DNA from 3 places in the Patulibacter brassicae genome. Region 2 is predicted to be linked to each of the others. Evidence: riboswitches for the same ligand, from Rfam matches in the RefSeq annotation. Region 2 holds a riboswitch; each other region holds the start of a gene.
The links. A riboswitch is a leader RNA that binds a small molecule or an ion and turns the genes downstream of it on or off. The one in region 2 is predicted to bind cyclic di-AMP.
Positions count from the first base shown of each region.

Region 1: linked by a shared signal. The riboswitch ahead of SK069_RS00775 (NlpC/P60 family protein) and the one ahead of SK069_RS05275 (peptidoglycan DD-metalloendopeptidase family protein) in region 2 are both predicted to bind cyclic di-AMP.
Region 3: linked by a shared signal. The riboswitch ahead of SK069_RS17100 (M23 family metallopeptidase) and the one ahead of SK069_RS05275 (peptidoglycan DD-metalloendopeptidase family protein) in region 2 are both predicted to bind cyclic di-AMP.

Region 1 covers NZ_JAXAVX010000001.1:162,033-167,321, reverse strand. The annotation lists gene SK069_RS00780 (acyl-CoA dehydrogenase family protein) at 1-1,676, opposite strand, end outside; gene SK069_RS00775 (NlpC/P60 family protein) at 1,899-2,717, opposite strand; cyclic di-AMP (ydaO/yuaA leader) riboswitch at 2,723-2,878, opposite strand; gene SK069_RS00770 (DNA topoisomerase IB) at 2,993-4,039, shown strand; gene SK069_RS00765 (DUF3159 domain-containing protein) at 4,052-4,759, opposite strand; gene SK069_RS00760 (DUF7065 domain-containing protein) at 4,822-5,289, opposite strand, start outside.
Region 2 covers NZ_JAXAVX010000002.1:58,307-63,595, reverse strand. The annotation lists tRNA gene SK069_RS05290 (tRNA-Ser) at 103-192, shown strand; gene SK069_RS05285 (helix-turn-helix domain-containing protein) at 321-548, opposite strand; gene SK069_RS05280 (DUF4352 domain-containing protein) at 769-1,419, shown strand; gene SK069_RS05275 (peptidoglycan DD-metalloendopeptidase family protein) at 1,517-3,934, opposite strand; cyclic di-AMP (ydaO/yuaA leader) riboswitch at 3,942-4,095, opposite strand; gene SK069_RS05270 (glycoside hydrolase 5 family protein) at 4,199-5,289, opposite strand, start outside.
Region 3 covers NZ_JAXAVX010000012.1:94,655-99,943, reverse strand. The annotation lists gene SK069_RS17105 (AAA family ATPase) at 1-498, opposite strand, end outside; cyclic di-AMP (ydaO/yuaA leader) riboswitch at 1,072-1,201, shown strand; gene SK069_RS17100 (M23 family metallopeptidase) at 1,201-2,016, shown strand; gene SK069_RS17095 (hypothetical protein) at 2,102-2,338, opposite strand; gene SK069_RS17090 (hypothetical protein) at 2,407-3,159, opposite strand; gene SK069_RS17085 (fenitrothion hydrolase) at 3,156-4,517, opposite strand; gene SK069_RS17080 (vitamin K epoxide reductase family protein) at 4,574-5,203, opposite strand; gene SK069_RS17075 (DsbA family protein) at 5,200-5,289, opposite strand, start outside.

The DNA of each region.
Region 1 (5,289 bases), on a different contig from region 2:
GCCGCGTCCTGCGGGCGCTGCTTCTTCAGGTGCTCGGCGTAGACGACGGCGCTGGAGATCGAGAAGAGCTCGGCGCCGATGTCGACGATGCGGCCGAGGATCGCGGTGCGGTCCACGAGCTTCGCGCCGTTCTTGCCCATCGCGTAGAACGTCACGCGGGCGAGCTTGCGGGCGTTGCGCTCGACGAACCGCAGGTGCGTCGCGAGCTCGCCGAACTCGTCGTAGCTGCGCGGGTTCTGACCGTCGCCGACGGTGAGCTGCGGGAACCACTTCGCGTAGAAGCCGCCGGCCTTCGCCGCGAGCTTCGCCTTCTCGGCCGGACCGCCGTCGCCCTCGATGAGCTCGCCGGCGATCTGCAGGTGCTGGTCGATGGCCTCGCGAGCGATCTGCAGGTGCATGATCTCCGTCGAGCCCTCGAAGATGCGGTTGATGCGCATGTCGCGCAGCGTCCGCTCCATCGGGACGGCGCGCTCGCCACGGGCGGCCAGCGACTCGGCGGTCTCGTAGCCGCGGCCACCGCGGACCTGCACGGCGTCGTCGATCGCCTTCCAGGCGAGCTCGGAGCCGACGAGCTTCGCGACCGCGGCCTCGATCCGGATGTCGGAGCGCTTCGTGTGCGCCAGGCGGGTGGCGACCTCGACGACGGCCTCGATGCCGAACGCCGTCGCGTGGATGTTCGCGATCTTCGAGGCGACCTCGTCGTGCTGGCCGACCGGCTTGCCCCACTGGGCGCGCTCCGTCCCGAAGTCGCGGACGACGCGGGAGGCCCACTTCGTCGCGCCGGCGCAGATGGCCGGCAGCGAGAGGCGGCCGGTGTTCAGCGTCTGGAAGGCGATCTTCAGGCCCTCGCCCTCGCCGCCGATGAGGTTCTCCTTCGGCACGAAGACGTTCTCGAGCCGCGTGACCGAGTTCTCGATGCCCCGGAGGCCCATGAACTGGTTGCGGTGCTCGACCGAGACGCCCTCGGAGTGGTAGTCCAGGACGAACGCCGAGACGCCCCCGCGGCGGCCCTCGCTCTTCGGGATGCGCGCCATGATCACGACGATGTCGGCGATCGCGCCGTTCGTCGCCCAGAGCTTGCGGCCGTTGAGGATGTAGCCGGAGCCGTCCTCGGTGGGCACGGCCGAGCACTGCAGGCGGGCGGGGTCCGAGCCGACGTCGGGCTCGGTGAGCAGGAAGGCCGAGATGTGGTCCTTGGCGACCTTCGGGAGCCACTTCTGCTTCTGCTCCTCGGTGCCGGCGATGACGAGCGGCTCGGCGACGCCGATCGACTGGTGGGCCGAGAGCAGGGCGCCGAGGGCGCCGTGGTAGGTGCCGGCCATCGACATGGCGCGGCCGTAGGTCATGCGCGAGTGGCCGAGACCGCCGTACTTCTTCGGGATCTTGATGCCGAACGCGCCGAGGTCCTTCAGGCCCTGGATGACCTCGTCCGGGATCTTCGCGTCGCGCTCGATCTGGAGCGGGTCGACCTTCGTCTCGAGGAACTCGCGGAACTCGGCGAGGAACTTCGCGCCGGCGGCCTCGGCCTCCGGGTCCTCGACGGGCAGCGGGTGGATCAGGTCGAGGCGGAAGTCGCCGAGGTACAGCTCCTTGCCGAAGGACGGGAGCTTCCAGTCCTGCTCGCGCGCCTCCTCGACGAACTTGCGGGACTCTTCGCTGGTCGGGGCGTTGGTCATGGCTTCAGGTCTCCGAGGAGGTGGATTGACTGGTCAGTCAATACCCAGGGTAGCGCACCCGCAACCACGGCTCCACCGAACCCGACCGGCGGTAGGACGGGGCCCTCGCCCGGCGTTCCGCCCACGACGACGGGCCGCCCGATGGGCGGCCCGCGGCGGGCGCGATCCGGCACGGGCCGGTCGCGAGGAGTCGATGGCGGCGCGCGCTCGCGCCGCCGGGGGTCAGCCGGTCACGCGCCGGGCGCCGACGTAGTGGTCGTCCCAGTAGCCGCTCGCGAACGAGTGCTCCATGACGCCCTTCGTCGTGGCGGAGATCGCCGTCGTCGCGCTCGTGGCGATGCCGACGTGCGAGGCGCCCGAGCCGGCGCTGTCGAAGAAGACGAGATCGCCGGGCTGGATGCTCGCCCGGTCGACGGCGACGCCCTGCTTGTACTGGTCGAAGCTCGTGCGGGGCAGCGAGATGCCGGCGCGCTTGAAGGCCCAGACCGTGAGGCCCGAGCAGTCGAAGCCGCTGGTCGTGTTGCCGCCGGAGACGTACGGCGTGCCGATCGCCTCGCGCGCGGCGGCGATCGCCGCGGACAGGTCGCCGGCGGGGGCGGGCGTCGCGGAGCCGTCCGTCGTGGTCGCGCTGTGGACGGTGAGCTTGCGCTCGATCTTCTTCGCGAAGCCGAGGCGCATCGCCTTCAGCGTCTCGAGGTTCGGGCGACCGGTGCGGTTCAGCCGCTTCTTGCGCTGGTAGCGCTTGAGCGCGGAGCGGGTCCGCGAGCCGAGCTGCCCGTCGGCCCGGACCTTCACGCGGCGCTGGACGCTCTTCGTCTGGGAGCGGGTGAGCTTCACCGGCGCCGTCTGGGAGACCGCGCCGGTCGTTCCCGCGGCGCTCGTCCCGTCGTCGGTGCTGCCGGTGCCGTCCGTGGCGCCGGCCGGCGGGGTCGTCGTCGTGCCGGTGCCGACACCGCCGGAGGCCGACTGGGCGGCGGCTGGGGCGGCGATCGCCAGGGACAGGAGCCCGGCGAGGACGCCGGCGCGGGTGAGGACGTGCACGTCTGCTGCTCTCTTTCGTCGGCCTACGGGGTTAGCTGACGGGCTGGCGCAGAAAGAGCAGCGCCTCCAACGACGTGGATTTGCCCCAGCGTCGCACCTCGCGACGCAGTGGATCCCCCGCTCGCCGGGACACTCCCCCGGCGATTCGGCTCGGAGCACCGTAGCAGGGCCGTCGGCGCGCGCGTCGCGTCTCCTTCCCCCTGCAACCGCCCGGTCTGGCACCCCGCCGCTCGGCCTGGCGCGTCGGCGCCGCGACGACGGGGTAGCAGCGCCAGGTGCGGCTGCGACGGAGCGACCCCTCAGGCCCTGGGATCCGGCGGATCGGCGCCGGGCGCGGCTTCTTCTACCGCGACGCCGACGGCGAGCGGATCACCGACCCCGAGACCCTCGAGCGGATCGAGCAGCTCGTCCTGCCGCCCGCCTGGAAGGACGTCTGGATCTGCCCCGATCCGCGCGGGCACCTCCAGGCCGTCGGCACCGACGCCGCCGGTCGCCGGCAGTACCGCTACCACGAGGCGTGGCGGACCCGGCGTGACCGCGAGAAGTTCGACCGGATGCTCGAGTTCGCCGCCGGTCTCCCCCGGCTGCGCGCCACGCTGCTCGAGCACCTCCGCCTGGACGACGTCCCGCGCGAGCGCGCGCTCGCGTGCGCCGTGCGCCTGCTGGACCTCGGGTTCTTCCGGATCGGCTCCGACCAGGCGGCCGAGGAGCACGAGACCTACGGCGTCGCGACGCTGGAGCAGCGCCACGTCGTGCTCGAGGACGACGAGCTCGTCTTCGACTACGCCGCCAAGGGCGGGGTGCGGCGGCTGCAGGTCATCGCCGACGACGAGGTCCACGACGCGGTCGGCCGGATGAAGCGCCGGCGCACCGGCGGCGATCGGCTGCTGGCCTACCGCGACGGTCGCCGGTGGGTGCCGGTGCGGCCCGAGGAGGTCAACGAGTACCTCCACGAGCACGCCGGGGACTGCACCGCGAAGGACTTCCGCACGTGGAACGGCACGGTCCTCGCCGCGCTCGGCGTCGCCATGAAGGACGAGGCGCGCTCGCGCACGGCGCGGCGGCGCGCGATCAGCGACACGGTGAAGGAGGTCGCCTTCTTCCTGGGCAACACCCCCGCGGTCGCGCGCGCGTCCTACGTCGACCCCCGCGTCTTCGATCGCTATGAGAGCGGCTGGACGATCGGGGCGCGGGTCGAGGAGCTCGGCGGTCCCGAGGCCTTCGTCGACCCGGAGGGGCGCATCGCGCTGGAGGACGCCGTCCGCGATCTGCTCCGCGACGAGGGCGAGGACTCCCCCGCCCTCGCGCGCCTCGGCGACTGAGGCGCGCGCGCCTCAGGCGGCGCCCGGAGCCGGGCCCTGGAGGTTCGGGACCCGGCGGACGAGCAGCCAGGTGAGCCAGAGCCCCAGCGCGAAGAGCGGGATGCCCATCGCCACCCGCGCCACGCCGAGGGCGACGAGCGCGCCCGCGAGGTACATCGGCAGCTGGACGGCGAGGCGCAGCAGGAAGAGCCCGACCCAGATCCACGAGGCCTGGGTGAAGACCCGGACCCGTTCCGGGTCGCGACGCCAGCTCGAGTCCTGCTGGGTCATGAGCGCCACCAGGACGCCGATGAGCGGCCAGCGCACGAGGATCGACACGAGGTACGCCGCCGCGTAGCCGACGTTCGCCAGGAGTCCCGGGAGGAAGAAGTCCTCCGCCCGCCCGGTCCGGGAGACGATGAACCCCGCCAGGGCGATCCCGATCAGCCCCGAGATCGCGAACTGCAGCGTCTGCCCGCGCACGATCCGGGCGATCGTCAGGACGACGCCCAGGCCGACCGCGACGATCGCCGCCGCCGTCGTGTCCTGGCCGGAGATCGTGTACGCCGCGACGAAGACCGCGGCCGGCAGCGCCGACTCGGCGATCCCGAGCGGCCCGCCGACGGCGTCGCCGATCGACGTCGGGACGCCCTGCGCGGCGGCGGTGCGCGAGGGGTCGGCGCCCGGGCCCGGCGGGACGACCGTCGGCTCGGGGTGCGCTGCGGGCTCGGGCTCGGGCACGGCTGCGGAGGCTACCCGGCGGGGCCCGCGACGCCGCCGGGCGCGGCGGGTCCCGCCCGGCGTCACCCGATGCGGCGCACCATCCCCTGCTCGGTCAGGCCGTAGCCCTCGACGCCGTCCTGGGTGCGCAGGGCGCCGATCTCGTCGTACGCCGAGAGGACCGGGCCCGGACGGGTCCAGCCCATCGGGCACCAGAACGTCCCGTGGCGCTTCGTCGCCTCGACGTCGAGGACGCGGCCGTCGACGAGCTCGACCCGGCACGAGGCGAGGAGCCCGGCGGCGTCGCGCACGATCGACATCTCCTTCGCGGGGACCGCCCGGTCCGCGTCGAGGTAGAAGCCGAGCGTCATCTCGCGGCCGTCGGTGCCGCGGAGCTTCATCGCGTTGAGCGCGAACTCCGGGAACACCCACATGTGCCCGTAGTACTCGCTGAGGTTCGCCGACTCGTCGCGGAAGCCCCACGTGCGGTCGCGGAACCCGAGGCCGTCGATCTCCACCTCCTCGCCCGCGACGACGATCCGCCCGCGGAC
Region 2 (5,289 bases):
GCCCGCTCCGAACCGCCGCCCCGCCGAGCGCGGCGGTGCGTCCCCGAACGGCCGTCCGGCACGCGGCGGACCCGCGGGATGCTCGTTACACTCGGCGCCCACGGATCGATGGCCGAGTGGCTTAAGGCGCTCGCCTGCTAAGCGAGTTGGGGGTTGATAGCTCCCTCGGGGGTTCGAATCCCCCTCGATCCGCCTCCCGGAACCCCCGTGCCGACGGGGGTTCCGTCGTTCTTGCGCTGCTGCGCGCGACGACGCGCCCGACGCGGCCCGGATCATCGGTGCTCGGTGGCGCTCGCCGCGGAGGATCCGGCGTTCCGGGCTCAGAGGCCCGCGCGGCGGAAGAGCTCGGAGAGCTCGATCCGCAGGGCCGTCGCCAGGCGCAGGAGCGTCGCGACGCTCGGACTGCGCTCGCCCCGCTCGACGCCCCCGATGTAGTTCCGGTGGACGCCGGTCTCGAGGCTCAGCTGCTCCTGGCTGAGACGCCGGTCGAGCCGAACCTGACGCAGCGCGTCGCCCAGTGCGACGAGTGGGGGCTGCGGGTCCGGCACGGCGGCCGACCTTCGCACCCCCTCCGTGTCCTCTCTACAGCCTGAGCGTGTTGCTCGCGCAGTCTGATCGTGTGATCATCTCGGCGTCGTACCGCGCGAACGCGCCACACCAGAGAGGACGAGATGCTTCGCAGAACCGCGACGGCGCCGCTGCGCCCGCGCCCCGAGGGACCCCCGACGGCCCCATCACGCACGACCGCCCGACGCCGAGGAGCCGACCGTGCGTAAGTGGCTGAAGTGGGTGCTGGGCGCGTTCGTCGTGCTCGTCATCATCGGCGCCGTCGCCGGTGGCGGCGACGACGAGCCCTCGTCGTCCGGCGACGCCGACAAGGCGACGACGAGCGAGACTCGCGAGGACGCCTCCGGGAGCGGGAAGGCCGAGGACGGCGACGGGAAGGACAAGGACGACGCCGGCTGCGGCACGAGCGCCACGAGCGACTGCACGCCGCGGGTGGGCCCCGACGGTCAGGTCCGCGTCGACGCGCTGTACTACCGCCTCGTCGGCGTGCGGACCGCCGAGACGCTCGGCGACCAGGAGTACGGCCTCGGCGAGCGCGCCGACGGCGTGTTCGTCATCGCGAAGATCCGGGTCCGCTCCGACAAGGACGAGTCGGCGACGCTCACCGACCGCGTCTTCCAGCTCGAGGTCGACGGCAACACGTACGACCCCGACAGCGAGGGCACGATCGCCGCGGTCGGCGCGCGCGAGGAGCCGTTCTTCCTCAAGGACATCGGCCCGGACGCGACGACGACCGGCACCGTGGTCTACGACGTCCCGCGGTCGGTGCTGCGCAAGAAGCCGGCGCTGCGGTTCAACGAGCTCGGCTTCGGCGACGGGCACGGGTACATCACCCTGCCGTCGCTGGACTGACGCCCGGCCGCGCCCGCCGACGCGCCCGCCGAGGGCCGGCGGGCGCGGAACCGGCGCGACCGACCGCGCGAGGCGGCCGGTCGGGTCGGGACGGGGCTCAACCCGCGACGGCCGCCGCCTGCGGCGCGGCGGCGTCGGACGACGGGGTCGCGGCGTCGGCCGCGGGCGCCGGCGTCGCCGCCGGCTCGGGGGCGGCGGTCGGCCCGGACGCCGACGCCTCGACGGCGGCCTCGGGCGCGGCCGTGGCCGGCTCCGGCGCAGCCGTCTCCGTCGCGGGCTCCGGCGCGGACGTCTCCGCCGCGAGCTCCGGCGTCGCAGCAGGCTCCGGCGCGGACGTCTCCGCCGCGGGCTCCGGCGTCGCAGCAGGCTCGGGCGCGGACGTCTCCGCCGCGGGCTCCGGCGCCGCAGCAGGCTCTGGCGCCGCACCCGACTCCGGCGCAGCCGACTCCGCCGCGGGCTCCGGCGCCGGCGTCTCGGCCGCGGGGTCCGGCGTCGCAGCAGGCTCCGGCGCAGCCGTCTCGGCCGCGGGCTCCGGCGTCGCGGGCGACTCCGCGGTCGCCGCCTCCGGCGCCGCGGTCGCATCCGTGGCGCCGGCAGCATCCTCGGCCCCGGACGGGGCGTCGACCGTCGCCGTCGCGTCGACGGTCGCCGTCGACGCGTCGTCCGCCTCGGCGGTGCCGTCGACCGGTGCCTCGCCCGCGGGAGCGGCCGCGTCGGCCGTCGCGGCGCCGGCCTCGGTCGGCGTCGCCGCCGGGTCCGCGGTCGCCTCGGCCACGGCGTCCGCAGCCGCGACCGCCGCCGCGGCCTGCGCCGGGTCGACGCCGGCCTGCGCCGCCAGCAGCGCCTGCTGCTGGGCCGCGTCGACCGTCGCCGGATCCGCGGCGGAGCGCTCGAGCTGGACGCCGCCGGTGGTGGCCAGCGACGCCTTCTGCAGCGACGCCGACGACGCCGTGGCGGAGGCCTGCGTCGCCGTCGCCGCGGCGCCGCCCTCGGCCGTCGCGGTCCGGGCGCTCGCCTTCGCCGTGCCGGCGGTGCGGTAGTACGGAGCCGGGTCGACGGCGGTCCCGTTCTTGCGGACCTCGAAGTGCAGGTGGGGACCGGTCGTGCGGCCCGTCATGCCGACGTAGCCGACGACGTCGCCCGCCTGGACCTTCGAGCCCTTCGCGACCGCGTTCTTCGACATGTGGGCGTAGCAGGACTCCAGGCCCGCGCCGTGGTCGACGCAGACCATGTTCCCGTAGCCGTCCTGGGACCCGGAGAACGACACCGTGCCGGCCATGTACGACTTGATCGGGGTCCCGATGGCCGCCGCGATGTCCATGCCGGCGTGCTGCCGTCCGCCGCGCGGCCCGAAGTTCGACGAGACCGTCCCGTTGACCGGCTTCACGGTGCTCGACCCGCTCGCGGTCCCGCCCTCGTCGGCGGTGCTCGGCGTGGTCGCCGTGCCGGAGTCGTCGTTCGTCGTCGGCGGCGCGGCCGGGCTGCCCTCCGCGCCACCCACCGCCGCGCTCGCGCCGGCGGAGCCCGAGCCCGAGCCGCTCGACGCCGAGCCGCCCTTGCCCTTCGCGCTCGAGGACGCCGGTGCGGCGTCCGCGCGCTCGGCCGTGCGGACGGGACCGCCGTCGCCGGTGGCCTTCGCGTGCCCGCCGGTCTGGCGCTGCAGGACGACGCTCTGCCCGCCGTCGGCGGTGCGGACCGCCGAGACGACCTTCAGGGCCGTCGCCGGCGCGGCGCTGCTGCGGACGGACGCGCGCTGCGTGCTGAGCAGCGCCGTCCAGGTCTGCGGCCCGACGACGCCGTCCGCGTTGAGCTGGCGCTGCTGCTGGAAGCGCTTCACGGCCGACTCGGTCGTCGCGCCGAAGTGGCCGTCGGCCTGCAGGCCGAGCCGCTGCTGCACGTCGCGGACCTCGTCGCCGGTGGAGCCGACGAGCAGGACCGGGCGGCTGCGCCCGTCGTCGCTCACGGCGGAGGTCAGGCTGCCGATCGTCGTGCGGCCGGCGTCGTCGGTCGCCGAGGTCGTGTCGCCCGACGTCGACGAGGCCGTGGCCGCACCGACCGCCGGGCCGGCCGTCGAGCCGACCATCGCGAGGCTCATCGCCAGCGCGGCCTTGCGGCGACGGCGCTCGCGCACGCGCTGCAGCGGGACGGTGACCCGCCGGTCGCGGGCCCAGGACAGCGAGCGCTGCCAGACGCTCGGGTCCGCGAGGTCACGACGGCCGGGCGCATCCGGCGCGCCGACCGCGTCGAGCGCGGCGGCGAGCTCGTCGGTGGTGAGGTCCAGCGCGGCCGAGCCGGCCGTCGGCTCGGCGACGTCGGTCGCGGTCGCCAGCGCCTCGGCGAGCGCGGGATCGCGCTCGGGCCGCCAGCCGGCGCGCCGGCGGCGCGGGCCCGTCGTCTCCCCCGCGTGCGCACGTGGGGTGCTCGCGGCCTGTCGGTCGCGGCGCTGGCGGGATCGCTCCCGTGAGGTGCGCCAGTGGTCCGCCCGCGCGAGATCGCGCTGCTGCTGCCCGGTCATGCCGAACGTGTCCTCCTGCGTCGGGCCTACGAGGTGAGCTGACGGGCTCGCGCTTCAGGAGTCGCGCTACGCCTTGCGGCGATTCGCCCCGTGCGGCCCCGGAAGGCCGCGAGTGGTTCCCCCGCCCGCGCGTCGAACGCGCGGCTCGGCCGGTTCTCGGTCCGCGGAGGACCGTAGCGCAGCTGCAAGCGGCCTTGCGGCACTTGAGCGAATCTTCACCGCGGCCTAAGGCGACCAGCGCCGGCGCGCCAGGTCCTCGCCGGCTCAGCGACCCCCGTGCAGCCGGATCGCGCGCTGCAGGACGGCGAAGGCCGGCTTCGGCACGAGGTCGTCGCGCAGGACGCCGTACTGGTGCTGGAAGTCGGTGCTGCTGGAGTCCGCGTCCCGCAGGTCGAACCAGCGGAAGTCCGAGACCCCGTAGCGCGTGCGCGCCTGGACCGCCGCGTCCGTGACCGCCTTCATGACCTTCGCCTGCACCGCCTCGCTGCGACCGGGGCCGGTCGGGTAGCCGGCCTCCGACAGGTGGACCGCCACCCGGCGCCCGAGGCCCGCGCGCACCATGTCGCGCCGCAGCTTGCGCAGGGCCCCATGAACGGTCGTGCGCACCGCCCGCGGGCTCGGCGGGCGCTTGACCTGGGTCGGCCACGTGCCCGGGTAGATGTCGAGCCCGACGTAGTCGACGTTGCGGGCGAACCCGCTCCCGCCCGTCCGGGCGAGCTGCGGCCAGAAGTCCGGCGTCCGCGCGTCCCGGGCGACGTTGAAGCCGATCGCCAGGCCGCGGCGACCGAGCGCCGCGCGCTCCTCCGCCGCGGCGTTCACGCCGCGCACGAGGGCGTCGCGCACCCCGGGGAAGTCGCCGTCCGCGGCGTCCGGCGCACCCGGCACGTTCGCCTCGTTCGTGATCTGCACGCCGACGAGCCCGCTGCGGCCGCCGAACTCGCGCACGACCGCGCGGACGAACCGCTCGTACCCGGGCAGGTCGACCGCGGGGTCGCGGGCCGTCGGCTGGTACCGCAGGACGATCTCCGCCTGGCTGCCGGTGGCCGCGGCGTCGGCGAGCACCCGCTCGAGGTGGATGCGGGCGCCCTCGATCGAGCCGGCGTCGTGGTAGGCCGCGTACTCGTGCAGGACGAACGATCGCCGCCCGGCACGCAGGCGGCGGATCATCGCCAGCCGCTGCCCCTCGTCGACCTCCGGCGCGCGAGCGACCCCGTCGACGGCGCCCGCGTCGCCACCCGGGTAGATCCCGAAGCGGATGGTCGCGGCCCGGTGGGGACCGGCCTCAGCCACGGGGCTCGTCCGCGTCGCCACGACGATGGTCGCCGCGACGGCGACGAGCAGCACGAGGAGCTTCC
Region 3 (5,289 bases), on a different contig from region 2:
GGCGGTCTCGCCGAGGAACTTGCTCAGCAAGCTCTCCAAGCGGACGGTCAAGAGCGGCAGAGAGAGCTCATGAGCCAAAACGGACGCAGTGAGCGTCTTGCCGGTCCCGGGAGGACCCTCGAGGAGGAGGCGATGGGCGGGGGCGAACCCTCGCTCTTGCAGCCGGTGACGCTGGCGCTGCTCGGCAATGACGCGGTGCACCTGGCCCAGCAGCGGGGAGGGACCGACGAGGTCGCGTAGGCCGACAGAGGGGTAGCTCGCCGTGACGAGATCCGCCAGATCCCCCCGCGGCTGAGCCAACGACGTGACCGAGCCCTTCGTCGCAACGGGTGCTCGGCGAGACGCGTCGATCGTCCGCTTCAGATCGGACGCCAGTCGGTTGTGGCCCTGACGGGCAGCCCGCGCAGCGATCTGCGAGGCGACGGCGTAGAAGGAGTCTTCATCGCCGGAGGCGTGGCTACGAACCAGCGCCTTGATGTGTTCGCCGGATCCGGCCATCGTCTCTGCCTCCTCTCGCGCCGCGTTTCGCCTTCGCAGCCACGATACCTGCGCGATCTCGCAGCCACGATACCTGCGCGATCAGCGCCAAAGGCAGGTGCTGATTACCAAACTCCGCCGATAGGCCGACTCGACCACGAGCTAGGCCGGACACTGACACCGTTGCCCGATGATCCAGCCCGCGCCGGTCGTCACTTCGGGGGGTTCGCGCGTGCAGGGCGTCTGCGCCCTCGACGGACGCGGTGCGGGCCTTCGATCGTGCTCTCGAACGCCTCGCGGCTCACCGCCACCTCGCGCTGCGCGCGTGCGGCGAACCGGCCGCGTCGGGTCTCACGGCTCGCGCTGGATCCGGCCGCTCATCGCGCGTCCCAGTATCCCGCACGGTCGCGGCGGCGGACCGGCGCGGCGACGCGCCGGCGACCGGCGCTGACGAGCACCCGGCGTCGAGATCAGGCGCGCCGGTCGATTCCTCAGACGCGAGAGCCGAGCTCGCCGCGCCGCGCGAGTCTGCTCGGCTCCGGGTCCGGGCGCCTGCTCCTGACTCGCGCCGCGGCCGTTAGAGTGGGCGCCGCCGAATCTCGCGGACCGTGTCCCGGGAGCGGGGGACCCGAGGATCTCGGGGCTTGTCCACGCGATGTCGTGGAGGCGCGACTCTCCTGCGCCAGCCCGTCAGCTAACCCCGTAGGCCGACGAGAGAGAAGCATGCTTCGCCCCACGGTTCACCACGTCGTCCTCACCGCCATGGCGGTGTGTCTCATCGGGCCGACAGCGGCGCGGTCCGACAGCGGCGGAACGACCGCCACCGTGGCGACGAGCACCGTCGGGTCGACGGCGGCCGCCGCCGCCCCGTCCCGGACGCGGACGGTCCGTCTGACTCGCCGCCAGCTGCGCAGCGTGCAGCGCCGCATCGGCGTTCGCGCGGACGGCGTCCTCGGACCGGGGACGCGGTCCGCATTGCGGCGATACCAGACGCGCAAGCGGCTGAAGCGGACCGGGCGACCGAATCTCGAGACCCTCCGCGCGATGCGTCTCGCGTTCGCTACCGCGGTGGAGGAGCGCCTCCGCGCCGCGGCCGCTCCCACGGCGCCGGTGGCCGGGTACGCCTTCCCGATCCGGGGCGCGTGGCGGTTCGGCGGCGCCCGGACGGGCTTCGGCGAGCGCGGTGGTGCGCACCAGGGCGTCGATCTGCTCGCGGGCTGCGGCGTACCGGTCGCCGCAGCATCCGCGGGGCGCGTCAAGACGAACGCGCGCCAGACGGCGGCGGGTAACTACCTCGTCGTCACCGACACACCGTCCGGCGAGGACCAGGTGTACATGCATCTGCGCGAGAAGCCCGACCTGCGCCCCGGTGATCCGGTCGCTCCCGGTCAGGCCCTCGCGACCGTCGGCGAGACCGGCAATGCCACCACCTGCCTGCTGCACTTCGAGCTCTGGAGCGCCCCTGGCTGGTACGAGGGCGGGAAGCCCCGGGATCCCCAACGGGATCTCACCAGGTGGTCCGGCGCCGCGGCCCGCTGATCACCGGTTCGTCCGGTCCCGGGCCCCCCGCAGGCGCACGACTGGGTGCGGGCTCCGACGCGCGCACCCGCGCTACCGCCAGATGCTAACGACGCCGGTTCGGCTGACGGGCCCGAGGTTCGGCGAGCTGCTCCCGCCAGTCCGGCCCCCAGATGTGATCGCGATAGCGGAGCACGAATCCGCCCCCGACGGCGAGCGCGACGAGCATCCGAACGGTGCCCGAGTCCGTGACGATCGAGGCGACGCTCCAGGCGGCGGCCTCGATCAGGACCAGAAGGCAGATCCAGAAGAGGCGTCCGCGGCGCGCCGGGGGCTCGTCCACGGGGCCGCTGCGCACCGCCCGCGCAGGCGGCGGCGCAGGGCGAGGCGCGCGCGGTCGCCGAGAGCGCGTCATCGGGATCCTCCTTCTCCGTCGGAAGGCTCCTCGTCATCGGTCAACCGGCGGTTGCGGATCACCACCGCCGTGCCGCCCGCCAACGCAAGGACGACCAGGCTCGGGAGGACCCAGCCGGGAACGCCGTCGCTCTGGCCGGAGACGTCCTCGATGTCCTCCTCCACGGCGGCGGCCGCTGCGCTGGTCGACGGGGCGGGCGTTGTCCGCGTCACCGTGGCCGTCGGGCGCGCACGCGGCCGCGCCGGCCGGTTCGGGCCCGGCGGGCTGCTGCGATCGTTGGTGACGCGCAGGCGTCGCCCGGTGCTCAGCGTGACGTAGGCCGAGACGTCCCAGTCCTGCCAGGAGCCGCGTCCTGCCGTGGGGATCTCGGCGTGGTGCGTGCCGCCCTCGTCGCGGTCGGTGGCGATGCGGACCGACCTGGTCCTGCCGGTGGGCCTGACCCAGTACACGACGCGCGACCCCTCCCCGCTCCCGGGGCCGTCGAGGGTCGTGGCGAGATCGACTTCGCCCGGCCCGGCGGCCGAGCCCTGCACGAGGATCCGGGTGCCTCCGTCGCCGCCCTCAGCGATGTCGATCCCGCCGTGGGCGCGCGCTGCGGCGGGCAGGGCGAACGCGACGATCGCGGCGGCAACGGGGAGCGTCATCGCGTCCCGGAAGGCGCGTGCGGGGTGCGTCGGCCGCTTCGCACCAGTCCTGGCGTCGATGGCTCGTCGAGGGTGGTCGGTGTCGCGGGGGTGGGTGATCGTCATGACAGCAGCCAGAGTCCGAGGGAGGTGAAGGCGACCATGACCGCGAGCATCCAGTACTGCGACCGGACGGCGGAGCGGGCGCCACGGAAGGTGAGCAGGGCGGTGTCGTGCGCGGCGACGAGCCCGGCGACGTGGCCTCCGACGAGTGCGACGACCTGCAGGTACCACGTCGCGTCGGGCGAGAGGACGTCGTAGTCGATGGTCCATCCGGCGGTGCCGAAGAGGTCGGAGCCGTCGCCGCGAGGATCCGAGAACAGGGATCCGAGCGCCTGGCCGTTGATGGCCAGCAGCGACAGGTAGTGCGCGATCGCGTACCCCAGTGCGATCGGCACGAGGCTGGGCGCGAAGCGGCCGAGCAGGTCCTGATCCCGCGTCCGCAACCGATCGACGCTGCGAACCCCGGCGATGCCGAGGAGCACGAGCGCGGTGACCAGGCCGACGCACAGCAGCAGCCCGACGGTCGCCGCAGCGGTGGCCGCTGTCGTGGTGTCCATGCCCAGGCCAGTGAAGCGCTGCTCGAGCCACGGACCGAGCGAACCGTCCGAGGTCCACAGCTCTCCGCCAGAGATGCCGTCGAACGTCGTCGTCCCGATGAGGGTCAGGACGACCGCGGGGAAGCCGGGGGACGAGCGGACGTCGGCCAGTCCGCTGCCAGGGAGACGCACGCGTAGGCGACCGTCTCGCCAATCGAGGGGCGAGAGCGTCGCGGCGAGGGCGAAGAACCGCGCGAAGCCGTCGGCGCGGTCGAGGAACTCCCGACCGTAGAGGCCGCTGCCGATGAGCATCGCAGCGCCGTAGAGCAGCGCCAGCACCGCGAGCAGGGACGGGTCATCGCGGTCGCCGGCCGCGAGCTCGAGCCACCCGAAGGTCAGGAGGACCATCGCAGCGGGCCACAGCCCGAGCCGGGTTGGATATCGGAGCGGTGCCGGGATCGCGTGCGGTCCCACGGTCCGCCGGGCGATCCACGCCCCGAGGTCGACGAGCGTTCTCCAGGGGCTCAGGGCGCGCCAGACGTCGCCGACCAGCACGGAGAGCACGGGAATCCCGACCCAGAAGCCGACGAAGACCAGCGTCGGGACGAGGTTGCCCTGCGGGTTCGACGTGCCTGTCAGCCCCGCCCACAGCGCCATCCCGTAGATGAGCAGACCGAGCGCGCCGAGCAGCGTCCTGCCGCTGGCACGCAACGGGAGGGACACCGCGATGCTTCGTCCCACGGCGAGATCGGCCAACCGCGGCCGGTGCCACAACAGGGAGAGCCCGACGAACGACACGACGAGCACCACGGCGGCCGCCCACGCGAACAGCCACTCGGGCAGCGGCAGCTGACGGCTGCTGTCCAGCCCGTGCGCGACTGCCATGGACGGTGTGGCCAGCATCGTGGCCGTGGCCGTGGCCGCGGCGAAAACGAAGCGCCTCATCCGAAGATCGACCCCCACGGCGCCCAGAAGCGCTCGGCGACCAGCCCCGCGACGAGCAGCAGCCAGGTCGTCACGACGATCGCGTGGTTGCCACGCAGGACCCGCGCCGCCGACGCCAGGCGGGAGGAGCCTGACGCGGCGCCTTCGAGATTGCGCAACGTGACGTACGCGAACGCTGGGATCGTGACCGCCCACATCGCCATGCAGAACGGGCACACGGCCTCGATCCGGTAGAGCGCCTGGAAGATCAGCCAGTGCACGAACAGCACGGCGAACGTCAGGCCGAGCTGCAGGGCGATCCAGAACGACCGGCCCGGCCGGGCCCCGCCGACGAGCGCGAGTCCGGCCGTGAGCAGGCCACCGAACCCCGCGAGGCCCAGGAACGGGTTGGGGATGCCGAAGAGCGCCTCTGCCTGGTCGCTGGTCATGATCGTTCCGCAATCGACGCTCTCCCCGAGCGAGCACGGCGGGACGTAGAGCGGGTTCTCGAGCAGCCGGAGCTTCTCGATCGCCAGCTCGCCGGAGACCGCGAGGCCGACGAGACCGGCGGCCAGCAGCAGGACGCCGATCCCCCGTCCCGAGGGTGGGGAGTCCGGACGCGACGGCAACGGCTGGGCGGTGCTCACGAGCCCGCGAGCGCTGCGTCGATCTCCCGACCGAGGTCCTCCGAAGACTGCGGCTGGATCATCCGTTCGTTCACGAAGAACGTCGG